One region of the Exiguobacterium sp. s16 genome, then DNA from elsewhere that is predicted to be linked to it. Evidence: riboswitches for the same ligand, from Rfam matches in the RefSeq annotation. Region 1 holds a riboswitch; the other holds the start of a gene.
What was found. Region 1 has a riboswitch for thiamine pyrophosphate ahead of thiW (energy coupling factor transporter S component ThiW). Riboswitches for the same ligand answer to the same signal wherever they lie in the genome.

Region 1 (5,739 bases):
GATTGGCTCATCACGTTCAACGCGTCGCTCGCCCCTGAGTTAAAACTTCGGACGAATGAGACGGTCGTCGACTGGTTCGAACGCATCGAGCTGACAGATATCGACGCCTCGCTCTATCATCTGATTCGCTATGGTCCCGCATCCGATCATGACATCCCGTTCGAGCAGCAACAACGATTTCACGAGGCACTCGACCGTTACTTGAAGCGGCAACCCTGAGCGAGAAAGTACCCGGGTTCTCAATGACTGGCAAACATGCTACGCTCATTGATAACAGGAAAAAAATGTAACTTTCTTAGGAGGTTTGATTGATGAAACGCCTAGGCCTACTCGGATTCAGTGTGTTTTTGCTGACCGGGTGCACCGATTCCGTTGAGCAACCCATTGTCCCGGCCGATACAAATGAACCGTCGTCCGAAGACATCACCGCTTGGACGCGAGAAGATTTTAAAGACGTCTTCGACCAATATGAAAAAGTCCCGCCGCTCTTGAAGGCACTCGAGAACGATGGACTCACCCCGTTCCGCGAGACGTTCGAGCACGTCGTCATCGCCGGCGACGGCATCCAGCATACATACGCCGATATTCATCCATTCAAACTCGATGACGGCACGTACGCCACCGTCTATGAGAGCGAGAACGGAGACATCGCCAACGGTCCCGAGTCGGTCGCGCCGCTGTTTTGGCAAGAAGCATCGTTCCTTCAATTCGTCGAAGAAATCGAGAAACGAAAATATGGGACGAGTGCCCCACCGACGGACGTCGTTTTGACCGAAGATGAATTCCAGACGCTCTATAATCGCCATGCCTACACATCCGCGCTCATCGTCGAGCTCGACGAATGGGGCGTACAACTGGCGCGCGATCCGCTCGAGAACGTCATCATCGCGGGAAACGGGGTCAAGGAAGTGAAGGCCGACTTGATCGTCTTTGAAGTCGAAGGCGGCTACGCCATCGTCTACGACCGAGACGGTGAGATCTTCAAAGGGCCGGAGTCGATTGCTCCGCTGTTTTGGAGCGAGACGGATTATGAAAACTTACTTGAGAAGTATGAATGACTTATGGGAAGCGTCGTTTCAAGTCCCGGTACTCGAGTAGCAAATCGAGCCATTGCGCCGGCTTATCGCTCGACTCAGCTACATCGTACCGGTATCTCGTCACATATACATGCCACGACAGGGCACGATAGACGCAACCGAGCTCCTCGGCGATCAATAGATGACGCCAAAGTACGTCCTTGGGTGCGACGCCGCTCCATGCTTCCAAATAAACCGTACGCATCGTTTGAATCTGTTCATACCAGGCGACCTCGTCTTCTTCCGGCAATAAGTCGTACAGCGCGTTCCAAAACACGCGCACGCTGAAAAATGGATGCGTGACGGTCGCGTCGCCCCAGTCGAGGATACACAAATCATTCGTCCGTTCCCGCCAGAAGATGTTGCCGCCGTGCAAATCACCGTGCTCGAGACTCATCGGCATCCCGGTCGCCAGCTCATCGCACATGGCGATCAATTCATCTTGAAGCGCGAGCATGGCCTCGGCTTTGTATCGCTCGAGCCCGGCGCAGAGCTCAGGTAAATACGTGCGGATTTCGTCCTTCAACTTGGCCGGTCGGCGGTCCGGGATGCCGTAAGACAAGCAGGTCTCGATCTGGTCGATCTCCTGTCGCTGCAGCTGTGCGTATTGACGCAACGCCGCTTCGTATCGACTCACGTCCGGCCGTTCACGTAGCGCCTCTCCGCCGATGCCTCGCATGAGCAACCAGTTCCGGGCTGAATCGATGGTGATGACGTCAGGCACGAAATTAGGATGCCGCTCGGCAAGAAACGCCGACAGATTGGCTTCGCCGCGGCTGATGTCGGTCACCGCTTTGGCGTAGTAACGTTCCTCATTGAGCGCGCCAACAAGCAAGTACGTCAAATCGGTATCTTTGATCACGTGCCACCTCGCATTCGGCACGTTTGCCTCAATCCATCGTTCGAACCGTTCACGAAACGATCGGTCACGCCATGGAATTGCCTGTCTCATCTTTTTCACCCTTTCTTTCATCATCTCCTAGGAGGAAACGATATGGACGTTGTATATTACTCATACCCGGTCGATGCCATCTTGTATATGTACTTAGGGGCGACGGCCGTCGTCAGTCTCATCATCGGGCTGCTCGTTTGGCGTCTGTTCAAGCGCCGAGCTGTCGGCTTTTGGACAACGCTCGTTCTCAGCTTTGTCGGGCTGTCGCTCTCGCTCGTCTGGTTTCAAAACGCGTCCGTCGCCGTGTTCATGGGGACACTCCCGTGGCTGATCAATCTCGTCTTCTCCCTTTTGTTGTATGGCCTGTTCGTCGGCATCACCTATGTCACGTTCCGACCACGAAAGCTCGACCGCGTCAAATGACGGTATACTATACTCATGTTAATAAACGACCACTAGGGGAGCCTTCGGGCTGAGACGGCATGCGCCGGACCCTTCGAACCTGATCTGGCTCATACCAGCGTAGGGAAGTGGTGTGGGATTCGTCTGTCTTTCCACGCCACTTTTCCACTTGGAGAAGTGGCGTTTTCATTTTGAAAGGAGACTATCTATGCGTATTCAACAACTCACTTGGATGGCGATGCTCATCGCCATCGCCGTCATCGGTTCCCTGTTCATCTCGATTCCGACCGGTGTCGCCCGTGCCTATCCGATTCAACATATGGTGAACGTCATCGCCGCCGTCACCGTCGGGCCGATCGGGGCCGTTCTCGTTGCGTTCGTGACCGGAATCGTCCGTGTCATGACCGGTACCGGGTCGCTCTTGGCCTTTCCCGGAGGTATGATTGGGGCGCTTTTGGCCGGGGTCTTCTATATGAAGACGAACCGCGTCGCCTTCGCCGCATTTGGTGAAGTCATCGGGACCGGCCTCATCGCTTCGCTCGTCGCCGTCCCGTACGCCAAGGTGTTGATGGGGAGCGAGTTCGGGGCGCTGTTCTTCTTCCCAGCCTTCCTTGCCTCGAGTGTGACTGGGGCCGTGCTCGGCTGGATTGTTTTGGCTCGGGTCAAGCAATTGCGACCACTCACGGCGAAGCGATAAATACTTCCCTCCCACCGATAGTAAATGGTAAAATCAGGATATCAGATATTAGGAGGTCATGTCTTGAATCGATTGACGCTATTACTGGCTGCCACCGCTTGCCTGTTCATATCCGGTCTCTTGTACACGCTTGAACGCATCGCCACGTTCACCCGCTGGAATGCTCAGATTGCGACGGGCACGTTCTCCAGCGAGCCGATGTTCGTCGATGTGCTGCTCCAAAATGTGTTCATCTCGATTTTCGGAGTGGCTGCCATCGTCCTCTTTTTCAAAGCGGGCGACGCTGTTCAAGGCTCAACGACGACGAAAACAGGGACGGCCGACTTATGACGGCTGTCCCTGTTTGACGTGATGCGATGGTTTTACAACTCTAGTGAAGAAGGAGTGTTTAGTGATGAGTAATAATCGAAATCTTTATTTTTACTTATTGTTAGCAGGAACATTATTGTTTTTATTCATCTTCATATCTGAATTCTTTTTTCACCATGGAATTATATCGAATTATTCGATTACATTACTCTTTGTTTCTTTGACCGTTATGTTGACTGTGCTACTTATTTTTTCCGTTTTGTATATCAAAAAATTTAATGACGAAAAAGGAGGACTATTATTAGGCGTATTAATATTTTCAGGAGCTATTTTCCTTCTTTTCTTACTCATCAATACGCTGGTTATGGTGTAAGTTGAACCGGATTTAGTCATCTTTCGGCAACTCCTATTGAATCTGCATCGTCATTCCCTCCTCGGTGTCCGATACGTCTCACGTGAAGAAAAGTTCCGTTCAGAACGTTGAATGGATAAACTAAAAGAAAGGAGTGACATCATGAAACAAATCCACCATCTCTGCATCCAAACGCCCGACTATGAGGCGTCCAAACGATTCTATGAGGCGCTCGGCTTCGAGCTCGTCCAAGAGTCGCCTGACTTCCACACCCGAGCGTTCAACAGCTGGCTCAAACTTGGCGATTTCTATATCGAGCTTCAAACGGCAAAAGTCGACGAGACGTTGTCGCCTTATTCGAAGCACGTGGCCGGCCCGGTCCACTTCGCGCTTTATGTCGATGACCTCGAAGCGGAAGTGAGACGGCTAGAATCACTTGGCGTGACGTTCCTACCAAAGCACGGCGGGAACATCTACTTCGTCGTTGACGGTCATTTGAGTAAATTAAAAGCCCCGGAAGGCACGATTATCGAGCTCCGGGACACGTTTGTCATCAAGTGAGGCGCTGCCTCGCTTTTTTTATTGCCAAAATCGCACACCCTCATGTTTTTCGCCGTCTTCGAACAGGTACATGACAGAGAACACACTTTGTCCGTACCGTTTGGAGGCCTTTCATGAAATATCTCGATTATTGGAGTTACTTATCGCTCTCCCTCACCAAGCTGTTCCTATTCAGTCTGTTGACGGCGAGCGCGTTCGACCTGCGCTTTTTGTTCATCAATCTAGCGACCATCTTGATGATGACGAGTTGGGCGCTACTCATAAAACAACAGACGCGCCGCTGGATTTTGTTCGCGTCGCTGTTTCTGCACAGCACGCTCCTCATCTCGGACGTCTGGTACTACCGCTATTTCGGCAACTTGCTGTCGGCCGCCCTACTGTCTGATATCGGCCAGATGGGAGACGTCGGGGGAGGCTTTCTGACACTGATTCAAGCTCCTGACTTCATCTTGTTCACAGATTTGCTCGTCTACGCGGCCATCCTCGTCTATATGAAGCGACAGCCGGTCTTGGAATCGAAATCTCTCGGTCGCCGTTTGGCAGTCACCGGTTTTCTTGTCGGCTTCATCGTCTTTACCGTCCCGACCGTTGTTCATTACGCCGAAACAGATCACCGGAAAAGCCCGATTTCAAATATGCGCGAGTATTATCAGCTCGGCTTTTGGGGCTATCACGGCCTCGATGCATTCCGCGGCATTCAGGACGCCCTTCATCTCGGTGGCGACCTGACAGAACGGGAGCGCAGCCAAATCGAAGCGTTAGCGACCGAACCAGTTGACGCCACAGCCGATACGAACGTCATCGTCGTCCAACTCGAGTCGTTCCAAGCGTCCGTAATCGGTCAGACGGTCAACGGGCAGGAACTGACGCCGAATTTGAACGCGCTTCGTGATGAGATGCTGTATTTCCCGAATTTTTATCATCAGACGCACGAGGGCCGGACGTCTGATGCGGAATTTACCGTCAACGCCTCGCTCTATCCTGTCAAATCAGGTTCGGTGTATACGCAGTATGCGACGAACACGTTTGACGCCTTGCCTGAGCAGTTGCGCCGAGCCGGCTATGATACGGCCGCGATGCATGCGTTCGACAAGGAGTTTTGGAACCGCGCCAACTTTTATGAGCAAATCGGCTACAACCATTTCTTCCATCAAGACGATTATCCGACGAAGCCTGTCATCGGGATGGCGGTCGGTGACAAGGAGTTCCTGACGACGTCAGTCGACCATTTGGACACGTTGGACGAGCCGTTTTATTCCTTCATGGTCGCGTTGACGAGCCATACGCCATATGAGATTCCGGACGAGGAGAAACGATTGGATTTGTCGGGGTACGACGACTCGCTCCTCGAGGACTATTACCACACCGTCCACTACAGCGATGCCGCCGTCGGTCTTATGGTCGAACAATTGAAAGCAGACGAGAAGTGGGACAACACCCTCGTCGTCTT
Region 2 (5,739 bases), on a different contig from region 1:
TTAAACCCACACCAAATCCTCCTTCGTTCTCGTCAGTCATTCGTCAGACGAACGCCTTGTACGAATATGTTTACCGACGAAACGTTTAATCCTAAAGTTTCACCGAGCGTGTATTTTACACGGCTTTGCACGTTATATGCGACTTCCGACACTTTCGTCCCGTAACTCACAATGATGTGCATGTCGATATGTACGTCTTCTCCATCTTGACGTACGACCACGCCTCGGGCGTAGTTTTCACGCTTCAATAGTTCTGCAATCCCGTCTTTCAATTGAGCTTGAGACGCCATTCCCACAACGCCGAAACATTCCATCGCCGCACCGCCTGCGAGTGTTGCGACCACGTCGTTCGTGATGTCAATATTGCCATATGTTGTCTTCATTTCAATTGCCATATGGAGTAGCCTCCTTCATTCGGAATGATTCCTTCACTACATTCTACAATAAGTACCTAGTTATTAAAAGAACCTGCTCCATAAACTCGGTCAATTGTAGCCGTAACCCTCATTCATTATTAAAATCCTTTCCAGTAATGTCAAGTTTTTTTCTTGTCATCCTATGATTTTCTAGTTGCATCGTGAAAAAACCCGTGCTAATATAAACGAGTGTCTATTAGGACGAACCCACATAAAAAAGGAGGGGAAACGCATGGCACGTAAATGCTACGTAACAGGTAAATCACCTAAATCAGGTAACAACCGTTCGCACGCACTCAACAAGACAAAACGCACTTGGGGTGTAAACGTACAAAAAGTTCGTATTCTCGTTGACGGTAAACCTAAACGAGTTTGGGTTTCAGCTCGCGCTCTTAAATCAGGTCTCGTTGAACGCGTATAATTTTTATACACGAACGAAATAAATCCCAGCGGCATTCGCCGATGGGATTTTTTTGTGTTCATTTTTTGATATACAGCACGAGGACCATACCTTCGTGCACGATCAAATCCGCTGATTCGCCGGCCCACTCGTTCGAGATCGTGAGCGCCTCATGGCTGACGACATCGTGACGGTCGAGCGGATATTTGACGCCGCGGATTGACACGTTCGCCCGCTTCCACGGGATGAGCGACAAATAATGATCAGCTTGACGTGGGAGCTCGTGACGCCCAGCTCCAACAAGACGAATGGTTTGCCCGGCCGTGAACAAACGCATCTCTGGATATGCCTCGAGCAGTCCGATATTGCCGAGCGTCATGTCGAGGCGTCCACCGAGAGCGCCGTACACGAGCATCTCCGTCGCCCCGTGTCCACGGGCCGCCTCGAGCGCAATCTCGAGGTCGGTCACGTCTTTTTCAGATGGGTAACGGACGGCGTCAATCGGCACTTCGCCCGTGAAGGAATCGAAATCGCCGACGACGAGATCCGGGTTCAGCCCGTGGTTCAACAGTGTCTCGTATCCCCCGTCGACGCCGATGATGTAATCGACGTCACGCGGGAGTCCCGAGATTGGTTCCGGGCTGGCCGCCACAATCAACACCCGCATTAGCGGAGACCCCGGGTCGCGAGCGTGGCGAAACGTGGTGCCGAGACGAACAAGAGAACGAGGACGACGGCCGACACGAGGAAGGACGGCAACATATACGTCATGTTATAAGCGAACGAATAGGCGACGACCGGCCCTTCCGCGTACTCGGCGAAGAAGACGATCCCTGATAAGACGTGGGCGCCGTAGCGAAGCAAAGAACCGAGGAGCGCCCCGAGCACCAAGTAGACGACGAGCGTCTTTTTCGCCTCGTCCTTGGCGGCCCGTTTCACTTGACCAGCGAACAGTCCGGCCATCCCGACGACACCGTAAGCGAACGTGTAGTCGAGCAGGAACTGGACCGGTGTGAAGATGTAAGCCCCGAACAGCAGTTGCAGCGTTCCGACGAGCGCTCCTGTCGCCAGTCCGCCTTTTAATCCATGGCGGTACGCCATCACAAAGATCGGCAACATCGCCAGGCTGATCGATCCGCCCTGCGGCATCCGGAACGGGATGAGCAAATCAAAGATCAAGCCGAGTGCGGCGAACAATGAGATTTCAATGAGCGCCTGTAGTTTTAAACGTTGTTTCATCTTATTCCCTCCTTATTATATGAGCGAACGACAAAAAGCAGCATGACGTAAACGCCATGCTGCTATCGAGTAGCAACGTGCATTTTCGCCACATCCCTACGTCCGTGTGAACGGAACAGGTTCAAAGGGTTAGCAAATGCCTCTCAGCCACAGAATGTGACACCCCTTGCGACAATATTTGTTGTTCTATCGACGATTATACACGAGAAGCGTGACGAATGCTATCGATTGCGTCTTTATAGCTCGGCTCGTTATAGATGGCTGAACCAGCCACGAGCACATCAGCGCCAGCGTCGATGCATAATTTCGCCGTCTCTGCGTTGACACCGCCGTCAATCTCGATTTCAAAGTCGAGACGACGCGCTTGGCGCATCTCGCTCAGCGCCGAGATTTTCGGGACGACCGATTCGATGAATGCCTGGCCCCCAAAGCCAGGGTTCACCGTCATGAGGAGCACCATGTCGACGTCACCGAGCACGTGTTCAATCGATGACAGCGGCGTATGCGGATTCAAGACGACACCACACTTGGCGCCGGCCGCTTTGATTTGTTGCAACACGCGATGCAAATGATTCGTCGCTTCAACGTGAACCGTGACGATATCCGCCCCGGCCTTGATGAAATCTTCGACGAACCGTTCGGGCTGGTCGATCATCAAATGGACGTCGAGTACCATGTCCGACTTCTTCCGTAAGCTCGCTAACACCGGTAGGCCGATTGAGATGTTCGGGACGAATTGACCGTCCATGACGTCAAAATGGATGTAATCCGCTCCGGCCTCTTGGACCGCCTTCACTTCTGCCTCTAAATTGGCGAAGTCCGCCGCTAAAATCGATGGTGCAATTTTAATCATGTTAGTACCTCCGTTGTCTATCGTTTAACTCTGCCATAAACGTAACATAATTCTCATAGCGGGTGGAAGCGATTTCTCCCGCCTCGACGGCCGCTTTGACGGCACAACCTGGTTCGTTCAAATGGGCACAACCGCGGAATTTACAGTCATCATGCCGCTCGACGAACTCAGGGAAACACCAGCGCATCTCTTCGACTTCGAGTTCTTCTGGGAACTCGAGGCTCGAGAAACCAGGCGTATCGGCCACGAGCCCGTCAGCGAGCGTGATCAGCGTGACGTGACGCGTCGTGTGCTTACCGCGCCCAAGTGATTTCGAGATCTTCCCGGTTGCAAGTTCAAGCTCAGGTGCGACCGCGTTCAAGAGCGAACTCTTACCGACCCCGGTCTGTCCGGCGAACACACTCGTCTTCTCCTTAAACGACCCGCGGATTTTTTCGATCCCCGACCCGTCCTCGGTCGACGTCTCGATGACCTCATAGCCGATGGAACGATATAAAGCCGCTGCTTCGTGAATCTTCTCCCGTTCCGCCTCCGTCAACAAATCCATTTTCGTCAAAACGATAATCGGATGGACTTGCTTCGACTCGATCAAGACGAGGAAACGGTCGAGCAGATGGAACGAGAACGCCGGCTCTTTTACCGAGAATAACAAGAACGCTTGATCGATGTTGGCAATCGGCGGGCGGACGAGATGGTTCGACCGCTCGTCAACAGCCAATATATAACCGGTACCATCCCCTTGGTCTTGGATGTCGACATCGTCACCGACGACCGGCGAGATGTTCCGGTTGCGGAAATTGCCGCGGGCGCGACAACGGATCTCTTGTTTTTCTTCCGTCATGACGTCATAAAATCCGCCTTGTAATCGAATAATCGTACCTTTCATTCCATTCCCTCCTTAGAAAAAGAGGCGACGCGCACGCCACCTCTTCATTGTGAATCTTTTGCTTGTGCGTAAGTCACCGTATCCGTGCGAACGACTTCGCCGTCGACTTCAATCGTCGCGGTTCCGACTTCGTCCGGTGCGATGACGAGCGTATACGAGTAAGTCGTTGTCTCCGTTATCTTATCACGCAACACCTCGACTTCGCCACGGGCGTCGACCGTCCGAATGACGACTTCGAGTGCCTCGGCTTCTTCGCCTTCAGCGGGCGGCTCGATTTCGACGTTGACTTCCCGTTCAATCGAGACGTCCGTCGGTTCTACCCCTTGTGACACGATGACGGTCAGTTCCGTCCCCGGGTCGACTGCCGTACCGGCCGTCGGGAGTTGACGGATGATTTGATTCGCAGGAACGCTCGTTGAATACTCATCACGTTTGACGATTTTCAAGCTATTCTGTTCGGCATACGTTGTCGCTTCCTCGAACGTATAGCCCGCCAAGTTGGCGAGTTCGATTTTATTGCTGCCGGTCGAGACGACGAGCGTCACCGTCTCTTCAGATGGGACGACCTCGTTGCCTGGGGCGATCGATTGGGAGATGACATCCCCGCTATCGACCGTCTCGGATGCCTCCGACTGAATCTCGATGTCCGTGAACTCAAGATCTTTGAGCGTCCGCTCGGCCGACGACTGGGACAGTCCTTCAACATCCGGCATCTCGACCGTCTCTTTTCCGGCCGAGACGACAATCGTCACGGTCGTCCCACGTTTCGGCTTCCGTCCGGCTTGCGGTGTCTGCGAGATGACGTCGCCAGCGGCGATGTTGTCACTTGCCCGTTCAGTTGCCTCGACGACAAAACCGGCCGTTTCGAGCTCGGTCGTCGCCTCGTCGCTCGTCATGCCGACGACGTCCGGCACGACGGCACGGGACATCTCGTCAGCGATGACGTAAGCCCCAATCCCGCCACCGATCAACAGGAGCGCAAGCAAGAGCCAAAGCCACCACTTCTTCTTCCGTTTCGGTTTGTCTTTCACGGGTTCACTTGCTGCGACCGGTTGCTCCGGCGCCTCTTTGACGTTTGGCTCATCCGGTACGACCGGCGCCATGACGAGCGTCTGATCAAACGCATCTTGCTCAGCATTCGACCGCTTCGGTTCATTCGCACGTTCCGAATCAAGTGACGTCATGCAATCCTTTTTAAACGCGGCGACCGAGGCATGACGTGCGCCCGGTGACTTCGCGAGCGCCTGCATAATACAGTTCTCGAGCGCTTGCGGGATGTTCGGGTTCAAATCCATCGGTCGAATCGGGTCGTCTTGCAGATGCTGCAACGCGACGGCGACCGGCGTCTCGCCGATGAACGGCACCCGGCCGGTCACGAGTTCATAGAGCACGGCGCCGAGCGAATAAATATCTGACTTCTCATCGGCGAACTTTCCGCGCGCTTGCTCCGGGGAAAAGTAGTGGACCGACCCGAGGACCGACATCGTATGGGTCAGCGTCGCGTTCGACATGGCCACCGCAATCCCAAAGTCCGTCACTTTGACGTTGCCGCTCTGATCAATCATCATGTTTTGCGGTTTGATGTCCCGATGAATGATTCGATTCGCATGGGCATGGTCGATCGCATCACAAATCTGTCCCATGATGCGAAGCGCCTCGTCGACAGATATGTACTCTTCTTGCAAATATTGTTTCAGCGTCATCCCGTCGACATGTTCCATGACGATGTAATAGATGTCGCGTTCGTCTCCGACGTCGTAAATGGCGACGATATTCGGATGGTTCAGACTCGTCGCCGCATGGGCTTCTCGTTCAAACCGGCGTATAAATTGTTCATTATGCGAGAATTCAGATCGCAACACCTTGATGGCGACGGTTCGGTTTAAAATCTCATCGTGAGCCCGGTAGACATTTGCCATGCCGCCGCTGCCGATTTGCTGTTCGA

Region 2: another riboswitch for thiamine pyrophosphate. It lies ahead of thiT (energy-coupled thiamine transporter ThiT); the one in region 1 lies ahead of thiW (energy coupling factor transporter S component ThiW).

The regions. Positions count from the first base shown of each region.
Region 1 is NZ_JACSLM010000003.1:20,471-26,209, reverse strand. It holds gene KNP86_RS07035 (hypothetical protein) at 1-219, shown strand, start outside; gene KNP86_RS07030 (hypothetical protein) at 312-1,058, shown strand; gene KNP86_RS07025 (aminoglycoside phosphotransferase family protein) at 1,060-2,028, opposite strand; gene KNP86_RS07020 (hypothetical protein) at 2,071-2,391, shown strand; TPP riboswitch at 2,416-2,514, shown strand; gene thiW (energy coupling factor transporter S component ThiW) at 2,579-3,067, shown strand; gene KNP86_RS07010 (hypothetical protein) at 3,131-3,397, shown strand; gene KNP86_RS07005 (VOC family protein) at 3,891-4,289, shown strand; gene KNP86_RS07000 (LTA synthase family protein) at 4,403-5,739, shown strand, end outside.
Region 2 is NZ_JACSLM010000001.1:439,328-445,066, reverse strand. It holds gene KNP86_RS02310 (DAK2 domain-containing protein) at 1-10, opposite strand, end outside; gene KNP86_RS02305 (Asp23/Gls24 family envelope stress response protein) at 33-395, opposite strand; gene rpmB (50S ribosomal protein L28) at 649-837, shown strand; gene KNP86_RS02295 (thiamine diphosphokinase) at 896-1,483, opposite strand; gene thiT (energy-coupled thiamine transporter ThiT) at 1,483-2,055, opposite strand; TPP riboswitch at 2,132-2,232, opposite strand; gene rpe (ribulose-phosphate 3-epimerase) at 2,252-2,908, opposite strand; gene rsgA (ribosome small subunit-dependent GTPase A) at 2,910-3,794, opposite strand; gene pknB (Stk1 family PASTA domain-containing Ser/Thr kinase) at 3,839-5,739, opposite strand, start outside.